2 linked regions of the Labrys monachus genome follow. The protein of the gene in region 1 interacts with the protein of each later gene in a pairwise test. Links are inferred from orthologs where the notes say so. Each region holds a gene or a part of one and is shown on either strand. Other genes may lie near its edges. The genes, in order: cysE and cysK.

Region 1 (7,982 bases):
GTGCCGCCCGTCCAGTCTCTACACCTTCCCTCGACGAGGGATTGGCTCGGGATTGGCCAGGAGCGTGAGCCCCCCGGCGTTCCCCGACTTTGAGCGGTTCTACTCCGCGGATTTCCCCGCGGGCACTCCAATTCGATGGTCAAAGTCTGCTGCGTCTACCGATTTCGCCACGTCCGCGACCCGTCCCTGTTAAGGCCTCGCCGCCCTTTGCTCAAGCCCCTTGCGCGATCCGTTCGCCGGCGGTCGGCGTCCAGCCATAGATCCAGTCATAGCGCTCGACGAGCTTGCGGCCGCCCATCGCCGCCAGGCCGAGGTCGCGTGCGGCGGAGAAGGGCCAGGACCAGTGGTAGCGCTCGCCATTGCTGCGGGCTTCGGCCTGCAGCCGGGTCACCCGCGGCAGGCGTCGGGCCGAATAGAGCGCCAGCCGGGCCGGGATGTCGTCCTCGCCGGGCGCGGCGAGCGCCAGCGCCAGGACGGCCGCGTCCTCGATGGCGGCGGCGCCGCCCTGGGCCGCGAAGGGCAGCATCGGATGCGCCGCGTCGCCGAGAAGCGCGATGCGGCCCTCGGCCATCGCCGCATCGGCCGCCCGGTCGAACAAGGGCCAGGTCCGCCAGTCCGGACAGGCCGCGAGCAGGGCACGGATGCGAGGATCCCAGCCGGCGAAATGCGGCCGCAGCCGGCGCGTGTCCTGCGGCGTGGACCAGCCGGGCGCGCTGTCGCCGTCCTGCGTCACCGCAACGAGATTGAGCTGGCTGCCGCCCCGCACCGGATAATGCACCAGATGGGCGTGGGCGCCGAGCCAGAGCCCCGTCGCCCTGCCCTGGAGGAGGGGCGGGGCGTCCGTCATGGCGATGACCGTGCGCCAGGCGCGTCGGCCGGCAAAGCGCGGCGGCTCGATGCGCCCGAGACTGCGCCGGACGGAGGACCACAGCCCGTCGGCGCCGATCAGCGCGGTCATGCGCTCCCGCCGGCCCGAGGCGAAGCGCAGGCCGACGCCGCTGCCATCCTGTTCCGCGGCGTCGATCGCATCGCCGTAATGAAGGGTGATCCCCGCCTCGGCCTCGACGGCGCCGAGCAGGGCGGCCTGGAGGTCGGCGCGGTGGATGACCCCGTAGGGCGTGCCCCATCGATGGGCGAAGGCTTCCAGCGGCAGCCGTGCGACCAGGCGCCCGTTCGAGCCCCGCCGGACGAAAATGCTGTCGACGCTCACCATCGGCGCTTCCAGCGCCGGCCCGAGCCCGAGCCCGAACAGCACGTTCAGCGCGTTGGGCGTGAGCTGGATGCCGGCCCCGGCTGCTTCCAGCACGTCCGCGCGCTCGAAGACGGTGACCTCGAAACCGCGTCGTGCCAAGGCAAGGGCGGCCGTAAGGCCGCCGATGCCGGCGCCGGCGATGGCGACGGGTCCGGCCGGGGAATGCGACATGACGCGATCAGGCGGCGTCGGCGATCACTGCGCAGGCGGCCGGATCGGCAGCGCCTGCCGGCAGTTTCGGATCATATTTGTAAAGCGTGGAGCAATAGGAGCACACGGCCTCGTCGTCCGCGCCCATGTCGATGAAGATGTGCGGATGGTCGAAGGGCGAATTGGCGCCCATGCACATGAACTCCTTCGAGCCGACGTGAACGACAGCGACGCCGAGATCGTTGTGGAAGTGGGGAATGGAATGGTCAGCCATCATCAAAGTCCGCAATTGCCGTGCGGCGGACCATAGCGGCGGCGGCCGCGATGCGATAGGGGCTAGCCCGGTGTTTTTGGCATGAGGGACATCGCGACGATGCTGCATTTCGACCATGAAGGCCTCGAGATCGCCTATGTCGACGAAGGCGAGGGGGAGCCGATCCTGCTCATTCACGGCTTCGGCTCCAACCACCAGGTCAATTGGGTCGGCACCGGATGGGTCGATCTCCTGAAGCGGCAGGGGCGGCGGGTGATCGCCTTCGACAACCGCGGCCATGGGCAATCGTCCAAGCCCCACGTGCCGGACGCCTATCATCCCGCCCGCATGGCGGGCGACGCCGCGGCGCTGCTCGACCATCTGCGCATCGGCTCGGCGCCGGTGATGGGATATTCCATGGGCGCGCGCATCGCCGCCTTCATGGCCCTCGACCATCCCCACCGGGTCGATGCCCTGATCCTCGGCGGCCTCGGCATCCATCTGGTGCGGGGCGAGGGCCTGCCGCCGACGATCGCGCAGGCCATGGAGGCGCCGAGCCTGGCCGACGTCCACGACGCCATGGGCCGGATGTTCCGCGCCTTCGCCGATCAGACCGGCTCCGACCGCCGCGCGCTCGCCGCCTGCATCCGCGGTTCGCGCGTGCAGCTCAATCCGGCCGAGGCCGCGCGGATCGTGCAGCCCGTGCTGGTGGCGGTCGGCACCCGGGATCCGATCGCCGGCTCGGCGCGGGACCTCGCCGATCTCCTGCCCAATGCCAGCGTGCTCGATATCCCCGGCCGCGATCACAATCCGGCGGTGGGCGACAAGGTCTTCAAGCAAGGCGTTCTGGCATTCCTGGCGGAAGAGGCCGTCTAAAACAGCATTGGCATGCGACATCCGGCTGCGATAGAAAGAGGGACGGCCGATGGCCGCCGCGACAGCCGAAACCAGCGGACAAGCACATGAATCAGACAAAACGCCTGGTGGCCCATGGGCTCGACATGGTCGATCCGGTCTGGAGCCGGGTCCGGATGGAAGCGGAGGCCGTCACCCATGCGGAGCCGCAGCTGTCCAGCTTCATCTTCGCCAACATCCTGCAATTGAGCTCGCTCGAAGGCGCGGTCGTCCAGCGCGTGGCGTCCAGGCTCGACCATCCGGACATGCCGGCGACGCTGATCGCCCAGGCCTTCGGCAAGGCGCTCGAAGCCGATCCGTCGATCGCCAGCGCCTTCAGGGCGGATATCGCCGCCGTCATCGACCGGGATCCGGCCGCCACGCGCTATATCGAGCCGATCCTCTACTTCAAGGGCTTCCACGCGGTGCAGACCCATCGCCTGGCGCATTGGCTGTGGCGTGCCGGGCGGCGCGATTTCGCGCTCTATCTGCAGAGCCGCTCATCCGCCGTGTTCCAGTGCGACATCAATCCCAACGTGCCGATCGGCCGCGGCATCTTCCTCGATCACGCCACCGGGCTGGTGGTGGGCGAGACCGCGGTGATCGACGACGACGTCTCGATCCTGCAGGACGTCACCCTCGGCGGCACCGGCAAGGAGACGGGCGACCGCCATCCGAAGATTCGGCGGGGCGTGATGATCGGGGCGGGCGCGAAGATCCTCGGCAATATCGAGATCGGGCAATGCGCACGCGTCGCCGCCGGTTCCGTGGTGCTGAAGCCGGTACCGCGAAACACCACGGTGGCCGGCGTTCCCGCCCGCGTCGTCGGTGAAGCAGGCTGCGCCGAACCCTCCCGCAGCATGGACCAGATCCTGCACGGACCGATGCCGAACGACATCTTCTGGCACGATGTCGGCCTTTGAAGCCGCCGCCGCTATCCACCGATAACGGCGCGCGCCTCGTCGGCGCGACCTTGCACCGCCGGGCGCGCCATGGCAAAGGCCCCTCGTCGCCGGTCGACTACAGGGCCGGCTCACAGATTTGAGGACACCCGTGGACAAGAAAGACATGCAGCGCGTCGAAGCCTATCTCCGGCGCACCTTCGGCAACGCCACCATCCGTGTCGTCCCGCGCGCCCGCAAGACGGACAGCGCCGAGGTCTATATCGGCGAGGAGTCGATCGGCCTCATCTCCGAGGACAAGGAGGACGGCGAGACCTCGTATGATTTCCACATGGCCATCCTCGATATCGATCTCGATGGCTGACGTCGCGCGGGGGCTGGGCGACGGCTCCGGCCGGCCAGCGCCCATGCGCGGAAGGTCCTCGGCGTCGCGATGACGTTCGGGCATCGGACGACGACGGGGGCTTCCGGCATGCCCGGCAATCCAGGCGGGAGAACAGACCATGCCTCTCTATGCGCTCGACGACGCGGCCCCCGACGTGCCCGGGGATGGACGCTACTGGGTGGCACCGGACGCCCGGGTGATCGGCCGCGTCACTCTCGGCGAGGACGTCAATATCTGGTTTGCGGCGATCCTGCGCGGCGATAACGAGCCGATGCATATCGGGGCGCGCAGCAACATCCAGGACGGCGCGGTGCTGCATTCCGATACGGGTTTCCCGCTCACCGTCGGCGAGGACTGCACGGTGGGCCATTCGGTGATCCTGCATGGCTGCACCATCGGCGCGGGAAGCCTGATCGGCATGGGCGCGACGATCCTCAACGGGGCGCGCATCGGCAAGGGGTCTCTGGTCGGCGCCAACGCGCTCGTCACCGAGGGCAAAGTGTTTCCGGATCACTCGCTCATCGTCGGCTCACCCGCGCGAGTCGTCCGCACACTGGAGCCGGCCGACGCCGAACGGCTGCTGAGCGGCGCGGCCCATTATGTCGAAAACGCCAGGCGCTTCGCCAAGGGATTGAGGCAGGTCGGATAAGGCCCGGAGGAGGGCCACCGGTCTCTTTTCAGACGTCAGTCGCCCCTGGCCGAGACGATGGAGGTGGTCTGCGTATCGCCGAGCGACACCCATACATTCTGGTCGGTCTGCGACTGGCGCTTGACGTAGCGGTAGCCCGTGGCTCGCCAGGGCAGGATCTTCTGCTCCTGGTTGTCGAGGACGAATTCGCCGCGGTCGGTCTTGACCATCAACACGGCGTGGCCCTCGCCCTTCTTGTCGCGGACGACGGTGATCAGCAGCGCGGAGCGCGGCCACCCCGCATCGATCAGCAGCTTGCGCTTCAGCAGGACATAGTCCTCGCAATCGCCGTAGCCGTCCGTGGGATAGGCCCACCATTCGACCTTGCCGTAATTGTCGAGATCGGTCATCGGCTTGACGGCGTGATTGACCTGTTCGTTCAGTGCGACGAGATCCCGCCACGCCTGGCGCGAGAGAACGATGTCGCGCGCCTCCTGCGGTCCTGGGCGACAGTCGCCGGGGTTGTCGTTGCAGAACTGCAGGTAGCCGGAGGGCGAGGTGGTGACATCGCCCACCGGCGCATAGACGGAGATGGCGCTGGCGGCCTCCGCGGTCCTGACGACGATCGGCACGAAGAGGAGGGCGGCGCAGGCCAGGGCGACAAAGATCCGGACGAACATATCGTGATGCGACGGGCGATCCAGGGTCCGGCCAGGGTCCGGCCTGGGCGTCCGGCGGCTCAAACTGGATCCGATCTTGATCAAGAAGCGCATCGAAATGTCAGATCCGTTATGCCTTTGACCCGCGGGCTGCGGCAGTTGCACGTTCCTGAAGCCAATTTTGCATAAGGCCCGTACCCGCACAACGCTCCTGCCGCACAAAGAACAGGATTCGAACGGGGCGGTTGTGTCCGTAACATCTTGATAAAACGAAAATTAACGCCCCGTTAACCACATTTTTGCGTTTTTGCGCGGGGCGCGCAAGTTAAGGCGGCAACCAGGATTTTCGCCATTTTTTCGTCGCGCTTCGCTCTGTCGGGACGGTTAATGTGCGCGACAGCATGGCTTGCGCATCATGGCTGGACCCTCGCGTTGCGCCGCTGGGCGCAACGCCTCGCATGGGCGCTCAGGTCGCCGCGATGTTGTCGATCAGGCGGGTCTGCCCGATCTTGGCGGCGACCAGCAGGCGGACGGGGCCGGCGGCGGGATCGGCGATCGGGGCGAGGCTCGCGGCGTGCCGCGCCTCCAGGTAGTCGAGAGCGAAGCCTGCCTGTTCGATGGCCGCCCGGCCCTCGGCGAGGGCGGCCTCGATCCCGGCTCCGCCGGCGATGTCGTCGGCGGCCTTCCGGAGCGTGCGGTGGAGAAGGGGCGCGAGCGCCCGGTGCTCGGGAGAGAGAAAACGGTTGCGCGACGACATGGCAAGGCCGTCCTCCTCGCGCTGCGTCGCCACGGCGGCGATCTCGACGGGCAGATCGAGGTCGCGCGCCATCTGCGCCACCACCATCAATTGCTGGTAATCCTTCTCCCCGAACATCGCGACATCGGCGCCGCTCTGCATGAACAGCTTGGCGACGACGGTGGCCACCCCTGCGAAATGCGTGGGGCGGAAGCGATCCTCGAGGCCGGCCGCGGCCGGGCCGCCGACCGATATCGTGGTTGCGAACCCCTGCGGATACATCTCGCCGACCGTCGGAGCGAACAGGATGTCGGCCCTCGCCGCGGACAGGCGGGCGAGGTCGGCTTCCTCTGTGCGCGGATATTTAGCGAGGTCTTCGGCGGGGGAGAACTGCGCGGGATTGACGAAGATGGTGGCGATCACCCTCGCCGCGCGCTTTCTCGCCTCGCGCACGAGAGCGATATGGCCGTCATGCAGGGCGCCCATGGTCGGCACGAGGCCGATCCTGTCGCCCTCGTCGCGAAACTTTCGCACGGCATGCCGCAGGTCGGAGACGGTTCGGGTAATGATGATGTCGGCCATCGCTGGTTCTGCACGGGATTGACGGGTCGGTGGACGGGGAGGAGCGGCACGCTGCCGACGCCGCTATACCGGCAATTCCGGGAGTCGGGCCAGCATGACGTTTCGTCCGGCGGGCGATATGCTGATATCGATACCCGCCTTGCCGCAGGTGCCCGGGAAGGCGGTATTTCCACACCGCTCTCTTGACCATGGCTTCCGCAAGGGGCAAGTGCGGCGGTGGCGGACCGATTCTCGGTCCGCTCCATGCGGGATCGGATGCCTTGAGTCAGCTTATTCTGGGATGCGTGGTTCTGCTCTGCCTCTGGCAGTTGCTCAAGCCCGGCAGCCTGTCGAAGTCGCCGGCCCTGGACCGCCTGTTGCGCCGGGGAGGCAGTTTCCTTGCCTTCGCGCTGGCCATCTTCATGCTCACGCGTGGCGAGATCGGACTTGCCGTCCCGCTGTTCATCCTTGCCGCGGGGCTGCGCGGCTGGCTGCCGCGGATGTCGAAGACGGCCTTCCCTCGGCCGCACCTGCGCGGCAACTATGTCCGGACCGCCACCATGACGGTCATGCTCGATCCGACGCGCCGGCCGGTCGACGGGCAGGTCACCGCGGGGCGTTTCGCCGGAAGAAAGCTGTCCACCATGCAGCCTGCCGAGCTTCTGGCCCTCCGGCAGGAGATCGCGGCCGATTTCTTCGGGCGCTCAATCCTTGAAGCTTATCTCGACCGCCGGCTTTCCGGATGGCGTGAACACTTCCAGGATGATTCGGCAGCGGGGCGGCGGGGCGGCGCTTCGTCCGACTCGATGTCCAAGCAGGAAGCTTACGAGATCCTTGGGGTGCAGCCGGGGTCGAGTGCCGACGACATTCGTCGGGCCCATCGTACGCTCATGAAGAAAATTCATCCCGACAAGGGGGGGACGACGCAGATGGCTGCGCGTGTCAACCAAGCCAGGGATATTCTTCTTGAAAGTCATTGACGCTAACTCCACACATGACGAGCAAGACTGTACATCAAGGTTCGCAGACCATAGTTACACAACGATTAATGGTCTGCCGGCTCGCTGAGCTCTGAAGGAGAGCTCGAAGCACCACGCAGGGACCCCGCTCGTCGGACAGGACGGAGCTTCGCTCCGAAAAGAATCCGGTACCGCTGATTCTTCAAGTAGAAAACCCGCTATTGCTGCGGCGACGGCAGCTTTTCGAGTGGAAACGGTGCACCCGCTCTCCGCCATCGGACCAGGTTGGCTCGCGTAAACGTGAACCACCCCGGCCATATGTCCGGCGGAGCCTTGCGATGTCGGGCAATCAAGGCAACCCCGTGAGGCATACTTTGAGCCAGAGGCCTTATACCGCCATTGTAGTGCGGCAGCCCGAGCGGTATCCAAGTATGTATCAAACTTTCGGGACGCTTTCACTTGCTGGCCTCGATGCGATGCCGGATCGCCCGTTCGGGCGCCGGAGGTCAGAGCTTGACGGCGACGCAGGTGAATGACGCGGCCTTGAGGCTGTTGCAGGCGGCCGTCGCACGGCGCCGATCGTCGAAGCCGCCGAAACGGGCG
Region 2 (7,772 bases), 2.2 Mb from region 1 along the record:
GGAGCGGGCTCATTCCCGAAAGGCCGTCATGACCGCTCCCCTCGCCATCGCCGTGCTCAAGCTCGCCCATGCCGGCGACCTGCCGCTGCCGGCGGCCCAGAGCGCCGGCGCCGCCGGACTGGACCTCGCGGCCGCCCTGCCGCCGGGCGAGACGATCGTCCTCGCGCCGATGAGCCGCGCCCTCGTGCCGACCGGGCTGGTTTTCCAAATTCCACAGGGTTATGAAGGGCAAGTGCGTCCACGTTCCGGCCTGGCTGTGAAAAACGGAATTACCGTCTTGAATGCCCCGGGAACGATCGATGCGGATTATCGAGGTGAAATCATGGTCCCCCTGATCAATCTGGGCAGCGATCCCTTCGTCGTCAGCCACGGCATGCGGATCGCCCAATTGGTCATCGCCCCGGTGACGGCCTGCGTGCTCGTCGAGGCGAGCAGCGTCGATTCGACCGTTCGCGGCAGCGCCGGTTTCGGATCGACGGGGACCCGGTCAGGCGGGTAGATCGTTCCAGGGGGATTTAGGTCATGCAGCTTCTTTCGCGTCGCTCCTTGCTCGGCATTGCCGCCGTCGTCGACATCGCGCACCATTCGAGGCCGACGCCCGTAGCCGCCAAGGCGCTCGCGACCCGCCATGCCCTGCCGCCCCGCCACCTCGAGACCCTGCTGCAGGCGCTCGTGCGCCACAATATCCTCAAGGGCGTGCGCGGCCCGCGGGGCGGCTACGAACTGGCGCGCGAACGGCGCCGCATCACCGCCGGCGACATCGTGCGCGCCGCGATGTCGGACGCCTCCTCCGAGGACGATGCGGCCCCGGTGTCCAACCTGGTCGACCAGGTCATCGGTCCCTCGGTGAACCAGGCCTCGCTGGCCTTCCTGGCGGAGCTCGACAAGGTCACGGTGGAGGATCTGTGCCGCGACGCCGAGCGCAAGCACGTGTTCGGCGGCACGGCGGCGAATATCGACTTCGCGATCTAATTTACATGTCGAAAATGTTACTCCACATTAATCTCGACAATTTACTGGATTAATGCTGAGTTCCGCGCGATCGACCAATGAGGGAAAACCCATGGCAACTGCCGCACCGACCAGCCAAGTTCCGAACCACGTGCCCGGCCGCGGCCGTATCTACCAGTCGATCACCGAGACGGTGGGCGACACGCCCCTGGTGCAGCTCAACCGCCTGGCCAAGGCCAAGAACGTCAAGGCCCGCATCCTGGCCAAGCTCGAATTCTTCAATCCGATCGCCAGCGTCAAGGACCGCATCGGCGTCAGCATGATCGATGCGCTCGAAAAAGCCGGCATGCTGAAGCCGGAAACGGTGCTGGTCGAGCCGACCTCCGGCAATACCGGCATCGCGCTCGCCTTCGTCGCCGCGGCGCGCGGCTACCGGCTCATCCTGGTGATGCCGGAATCGATGTCGATCGAGCGGCGCAAGATGCTGGCCCTGCTGGGCGCCGAGATCGTGCTCACGCCCGCCGCACAGGGCATGCGCGGCGCGGTGGCGCGGGCCGAGGAGATCGTCAAGGAACTGCCGAGCGCCATCATTCCCCAGCAGTTCCGCAACCCCGCCAATCCGGAAGTCCACCGCCTCACCACCGCCGAGGAAATCTGGAACGACACCAAGGGCGACATCGATTATTTCGTGTCCGCCGTCGGCACGGGCGGCACCATCACCGGCGTCGGCCAGGTCCTCAAGCCGCGCAAGCCGGGCATCAAGATCGTCGCGGTGGAACCGGAGGATTCGCCGGTGCTGTCGGGCGGCCAGCCCGGGCCGCACAAGATCCAGGGCATCGGCGCCGGCTTCATTCCCGAGGTGCTCGACCGCTCGATCATCGACGACGTCATCACCGTCGGCAACCAGACCGCGTTCGACACCGCGCGCCTGCTCGCCCGCATCGAGGGCATTCCCGGCGGCATATCCTCCGGCGCGGCCGTCGCCGCAGCGCTCGAACTCGCCGCCCGTCCGGGCATGGACGACAAGAGCATCGTCGTGATCGTGCCGTCCTTCGCGGAGCGCTATATTTCGAGCGCCCTGTTCGAGGGCCTTTAGCGCGAAGCCGGCCGGCGGCGCCCCCGGCTTTCGCCCGGACGGCAAGGGCGCGGCGCCGCCTCGGCCGCTCGCGAAGGCGGGTGCGGCAACAGGTTCCTCTTCCATCCCGTCGTCGCCGTCATTCGCTCTCTTGCAGGCGGGCGCGGCTTTGCCTAAGCCTGTGTCGCAACGGTGCGCCGGCCCGACGGCAGCGCCGACATCGGTGCGCGCAAGGCCGGCCGCCCGGCCGGCGTCGCGCGGGAACAAACAGCCGGCCCCAACGCCGGCTCGCGTAAGGAATGACGGAGGAAGCCATGTCGGAAGCCCGGATTTACGACGTCCCGCCGGAATGGGCCGCGAGCGCCTATGTCGACGAATCGCGCTACCAGGCGATGTACGAGGCCTCCGTCGCCGATCCCGAGGCATTCTGGGGCGAACACGGCAAGCGCATCGGCTGGTTCAAGCCCTACACCCTCGTCAAGAACACGCGCTACGCGCCGGACGTGTCGATCCGCTGGTATGAGGACGGCACCACCAACGTCGCCTGGAACTGCGTCGACCGCCATGTCGCCGAGCGGGGCGAGCGCACCGCCATCATCTGGGAGGGCGACGATCCCGCCGAGTCCAGGCACATCACCTATCGCGAGCTTTCCGGACATGTGCAGCGCTTCGCCAATGTGCTGAAGAGCCAGGGTGTCGGCAAGGGCGACCGCGTCACCCTCTACATGCCGATGATTCCCGAGGCCGCCTATGCGATGCTCGCCTGCGCCCGCATCGGCGCCATCCATTCGGTGGTGTTCGGCGGCTTCTCGCCGGAGGCGCTGGCCGGACGCATCGCCGACTGCGCGTCCGCCGTGGTCATCACCGCCGACGAAGGCGTGCGCGGCGGCCGGAAGATCCCGCTGAAGGCCAATGTCGACGCGGCCTGCGCCAAGGCGGGCGGCGTCGCCTCCGTCATCGTGGTGCGCCGGACCGGCGCGCCGGTGGCGATGGCGGCCGGCCGCGATCATTTCTACGACGATCTCGCCGCCGCCGTGCCGGCCGAATGCCCCTGCGAGGAGATGGACGCCGAAGACCCGCTGTTCATCCTCTACACCTCCGGATCCACCGGCAAGCCCAAGGGCGTGCTGCACACCACCGCCGGCTATCTCGTCTATGCGGCGATGACGCACCACTATGTCTTCGACTACCATGACGACGACATCTACTGGTGCACGGCCGATGTCGGCTGGGTCACCGGCCATTCCTATATCGTCTACGGCCCGCTGGCCAATGGCGCGACGACGCTGATGTTCGAGGGCGTGCCGAACTATCCCTCGGTCTCCCGTTTCTGGCAGGTGGTGGACAAGCACAAGGTCTCGATCTTCTACACCGCGCCGACCGCCATCCGGGCGCTGATGGGCGCCGGCGAGGAGCCGGTCAAGGCGACCTCGCGCGCCTCGCTGCGCCTGCTCGGCTCGGTCGGCGAGCCGATCAATCCCGAGGCCTGGGAGTGGTATCACCGCGTCGTCGGCGATCACCGCTGCCCGATCGTCGACACCTGGTGGCAGACCGAGACCGGCGGCATCCTCATTTCGCCGCTGCCGGGCGCGACGGCGCTGAAGCCGGGTTCGGCGACGCGGCCCTTCTTCGGCATCCGGCCCGAGATCGTCGACGGCGAAGGCAAGGTGCTGAGCGGGGCCTGCCAGGGCAACCTCGTCATCGCCGACAGCTGGCCCGGCCAGATGCGCACCGTCTATGGCGACCACCAGCGCTTCTTCGACACCTATTTCGCCGCCTACAAGGGCAAATATTTCACCGGCGACGGCTGCCGCCGCGACGAGGACGGCTATTACTGGATCACCGGCCGGGTCGACGACGTCATCAACGTCTCCGGCCACCGCATGGGGACGGCGGAAGTCGAGAGCGCCCTGGTCGCGCATGAGCTGGTGTCGGAGGCGGCCGTGGTCGGCTATCCGCACGATCTCAAGGGCCAGGGCATCTACGCCTATGTCACGCTGATGGCCGGCAGCAGCGGCGATGACGGCCTGCGCAAGGAACTCGTCGCCTGGGTGCGGCGGGAGATCGGCCCCATCGCCTCGCCCGACCATATCCAGTTCGCTCCGGGCCTGCCCAAGACGCGGTCGGGCAAGATCATGCGCCGCATCCTGCGCAAGATCGCCGAGGACGATTTCGGCGCGCTCGGCGACATCTCGACCCTCGCCGATCCGGCCGTGGTCGACGACCTCATCGCCAATCGTCGCAACAAGATCGATCGATAGAGCGGGCGCCCGATCCCGCGTGCCGGCGTCGCAGCCGGCACGCGAGGCCCGACGCGCCGACGCGCGGTCCTGCCGAGTCAAGGCATAGAAAATCCATCGATATTATTATTACAATTCGCGGTCGAAATAGACGTCTTTGCGTCGCGGGCGGGCTTTTGTCTTTGGTGGCGAGCGACTAAACATTCTCCATCATCGGCCATCTCGACATCCCCCTCTCCTTCACTGGGGCAGGGGCATCCGCGTTTGTTCATGCCCGCTCTGCCTTCCAGCGACGACACCCAGCCCCCTTCCTCCACTGCGGTCCCCGCCTGGCTGCGGGGCATCGTGCGCCGCCGCGAGAGCGGGCTCGTCATCATGGCCGCGCTGTGCGGCGCGATCGCCGGCATCGCCGTCTTCGTCATCAGCCGCAGCGCGCAGATCGCGCATGAACTGTTCTTCGGCCTCAAGGCCGGCGACAGGCTGAGCGGCATGGAGAGCCTGCCGGCGGCGCTCGTCCTGGCCGTGCCCGTCCTCGGCGGCCTGGCGCTCGGCCTGTTCAATCTCGTCCTCGCCCGCAGCCACGCCCGCCGTCCCGTCGACCCGATCGAGGCGAATGCGCTGCATGGCGGCCGGATGTCGCTCGGCGGCAGCCTCATCGTCGGCGCGCAGACGCTGATCTCCAACGCCTGCGGCGCCTCCGTCGGCCTCGAGGCGGCCTATTCCCAGCTCGGCTCCGGCTTCGCCGCCCGCTTCGGCCTCGCCTTCCGGCTGCGGCGGGCCGACATGCGCCTGATGGTGGGCTGCGGCTCTGCGGGGGCGATCGCCGCCGCTTTCGGCGCCCCGCTCACCGGCGCTTTCTACGCCTTCGAGATCATCATCGGCTCCTATGCGGTGGGAACCCTGGCGCCGGTGGCGGCCGCCGCGATCACGGGCACCATCGTCACCCATGTGCTCGGCCTGGAGCCCTACCAGTTCGCCGTCGGCGCCGCCTTCCAGCCGCATGCCTCGGGCGTCGCCACGCTGTGCGGCCTCGGCCTGTTCTGCGCCGGCAGCGCCATCGCCATCATGCAGGGCGTGGCGCTGTCCGAGACGTTGTTCCGGCGCATCCGGCTGCCGATCGGCTTCATGCCCGCCATCGGCGGCCTGCTGCTCGGCCTGCTCGCCTTGGTCACGCCGCAGGTGCTGTCCTCCGGGCACGGTGCCCTGATGAAATTGCTGGCCGAACCCCCGCAGCCCCTTCTGCTGCTCGGCGGCCTGATCCTGCTCAAGGCCTTCGCCTCGGCGATCTCGCTCGGATCGGGCTTTCGCGGCGGCCTGTTCTTCGCCTCGCTCTTCCTCGGCGCCCTGCTCGGGCAGTTCTTCCTCGCCGGCGTCAGCCTCGTCACCCTGTCGCCCGGCCTGGCGCCGCATGCGGCCGCGCTGGCCGGCATGGCGGCGCTGGCGGCGGCCATCGTCGGCGGGCCGCTGACGATGAGCTTCCTCGTCCTCGAGATGACCGGCGATTTCCAGCTCACCGTCGCCGTGCTGATGGCGGTGATCGTCGCCACCATCACCGTGCGCGAGACCTTCGGCTATTCCTTCGCCACCTGGCGGTTCCATCTGCGCGGCGAGGCCATCCGCAGCGCCCACGACGTCGGCTGGGCGCGCGACCTCACCGTCGCCCGGGTGATGCGCACGCCGGTGCCGACGGTCGAGCGGACCATGTCCCTCGGCGCGTTCCGCCATGCCCACGCCCTCGGCTCGACCCATTACGTCGTGGCGGTCGACGGGCCGGACGGTCCCTATGCCGGGCTGGTGCGGGTCGCCGACGCCTATCAGGTCAATTTCGAGGGCCAGGCCGGCGGCCTGGTCGACGGGCTGCTGACCCACCGCACCGACACGCTGTCGCCGTCGATGACGCTCAAGGACGCCGCCCGACGCATCGAGGCCTGCGAGGCCGAGGCCCTCGCCGTCGTCGATGCGCGCAAGCGCGTCGTCGGCCTGCTCTCGGAAGCCCATGCCCTGCGCCGCTATGCCGAAGAGGCCGACCGGGCCCGGCGCGACCTCGCAGGCGAGGGGGTCTGAGCGCAACCGGCCGGTCCGGGAACGCGATCGGCGACACCCGCAAAAATCGCATATCTGGGCAGCATTTGCTTGGTTTTGCGCCGATGTGGCAAAAAAATCACCTTTTAGTCACGATCGCCATGCTAAATGGACGCCGGTCTGAGCGCCGCATTTTTGCCCCCCGCCAGCCTACCGTGCATTTGAGCCTTTCATGTCCAGATTGCCTGCCGCACCGGCCTCCAAGCCGGCGCCCGAACCGTCGTTTTTGGAATTCGTCCTCGTTATTGCGTTGATGATGGGGCTGGTTTCGCTCTCCATCGACAATCTCCTGCCCGCCTTCGATTCGATCCGCTCGACCTTCGGCGTGGCCGATCCCAACCGCATGCAGCTGGTGCTGACCGCCTATATGGCAGGCTTCGGCATCATGCAGCTGGTCTGGGGCCCGGTCTCCGACACGATCGGGCGCCGCAAGGTGCTGATGATCGGGCTGGCCATCTACACGGCGGGTACGGTGCTGGCGATCTTCGCTCCCAATTACGAGACGCTCCTGCTGGCGCGCGCGGTCCAGGGCATGGGCGGCGCCGCTGCCCGGGTGCTGTCGATCGCCATCATCCGCGACCGCTACAGCGGGCGCGACATGGCGCGGGTGATGTCGCTGACGCTGATGATCTTCATCGTCGTGCCGGTGGTGGCGCCGGCGATGGGCAGCGCCTTCCTCATCCTCGGCAGCTGGCACTACATCTTCGTGAGCATGCTGGGCCTCGTCATCGCCGTGGCGATCTGGTTCGGCCTGCGCATGCCCGAGACGCTGCATCCCGAATATCGCCGCAAGCTGTCGATCGCCATGGTCGCCTTCGGCATCGGACGCGTCGTCAACAACCGCGCCTCGCTCACCAACATGCTGGCCATGGGCCTCGCCATGGGCTGCCTGATGACCTATGTCGGCTCGGCCCAGCAAATCTTCGAGACCGACATCTACAAGCTCGGCCCGTGGTTCCCGCTCGCCTTCGGGATGATCGCCATCTGCATGGGCATCGCCTCCTTCACCAATTCGCGCCTGGTGAAGCGGCTCGGCATGCACAAGCTGTCGCGGGCGGGCATGGCGGGCTTCACCGTCATGGCCGCCATCCTGCTGGCCGAGGCCTATCTCTTCGACGGCCGGCCGCCGCTGCTGGTGTTCGGCATCACCATGGGCATCGCCCATTTCCTGCTCAGCCTGACGCTGCCGAACTTCAACGCGCTGGCGATGGAGCCGGTCGGCGACGTCGCCGGCACCGCCTCCTCCTTCATCGGCTGCGTCACCACCATCATGGGCGCGGTGATCGGCGGCCTCATCGGCGAGGCCTATAACGGCACGATCTTCCCGCTCGCCTGCGGCTATCTCGGGCTGTCGGCGCTGTGCCTGGTCGTCATGTACGGCTTCGGACGGAGCCCGGCCCTCGTCGCCTCCCGTGCCCCCGCGA

The links.
Region 2: the proteins of cysE (region 1) and cysK interact in binary tests that used the Escherichia coli proteins (3 or more experiments, as listed by UniProt). The link is inferred for Labrys monachus from one-to-one orthologs.

What each region holds. Positions count from the first base shown.
Region 1 is NZ_JAUSVK010000001.1:4,060,775-4,068,756, reverse strand. What follows is about bases 1,704-4,544. They hold cysE (serine O-acetyltransferase), read left to right. Parts: upstream 1,704-2,617; coding sequence 2,618-3,472; downstream 3,473-4,544. Other genes in these bases: J3R73_RS18535 (transglutaminase-like cysteine peptidase), read right to left, coding at 4,521-4,544; J3R73_RS18540 (gamma carbonic anhydrase family protein), read left to right, coding at 3,955-4,485; J3R73_RS18545 (DUF3126 family protein), read left to right, coding at 3,603-3,815; J3R73_RS18555 (alpha/beta fold hydrolase), read left to right, coding at 1,758-2,531. In the rest of the region: J3R73_RS18565 (FAD-dependent monooxygenase), read right to left, coding at 212-1,423; J3R73_RS18560 (zinc-finger domain-containing protein), read right to left, coding at 1,431-1,676; more of J3R73_RS18535, read right to left, coding at 4,545-5,144; panC (pantoate--beta-alanine ligase), read right to left, coding at 5,590-6,441; J3R73_RS18525 (DnaJ domain-containing protein), read left to right, coding at 6,702-7,400; J3R73_RS18520 (SPOR domain-containing protein), read right to left, coding at 7,886-7,982.
Region 2 is NZ_JAUSVK010000001.1:6,287,387-6,295,158, forward strand. Bases 191-3,055 are described here. They hold cysK (cysteine synthase A), read left to right. Parts: upstream 191-1,063; coding sequence 1,064-2,047; downstream 2,048-3,055. Other genes in these bases: dut (dUTP diphosphatase), read left to right, coding at 191-499; J3R73_RS28680 (RrF2 family transcriptional regulator), read left to right, coding at 523-972; acs (acetate--CoA ligase), read left to right, coding at 2,341-3,055. In the rest of the region: more of dut, read left to right, coding at 29-190; more of acs, read left to right, coding at 3,056-4,287; J3R73_RS28695 (chloride channel protein), read left to right, coding at 4,537-6,330; J3R73_RS28700 (multidrug effflux MFS transporter), read left to right, coding at 6,521-7,772.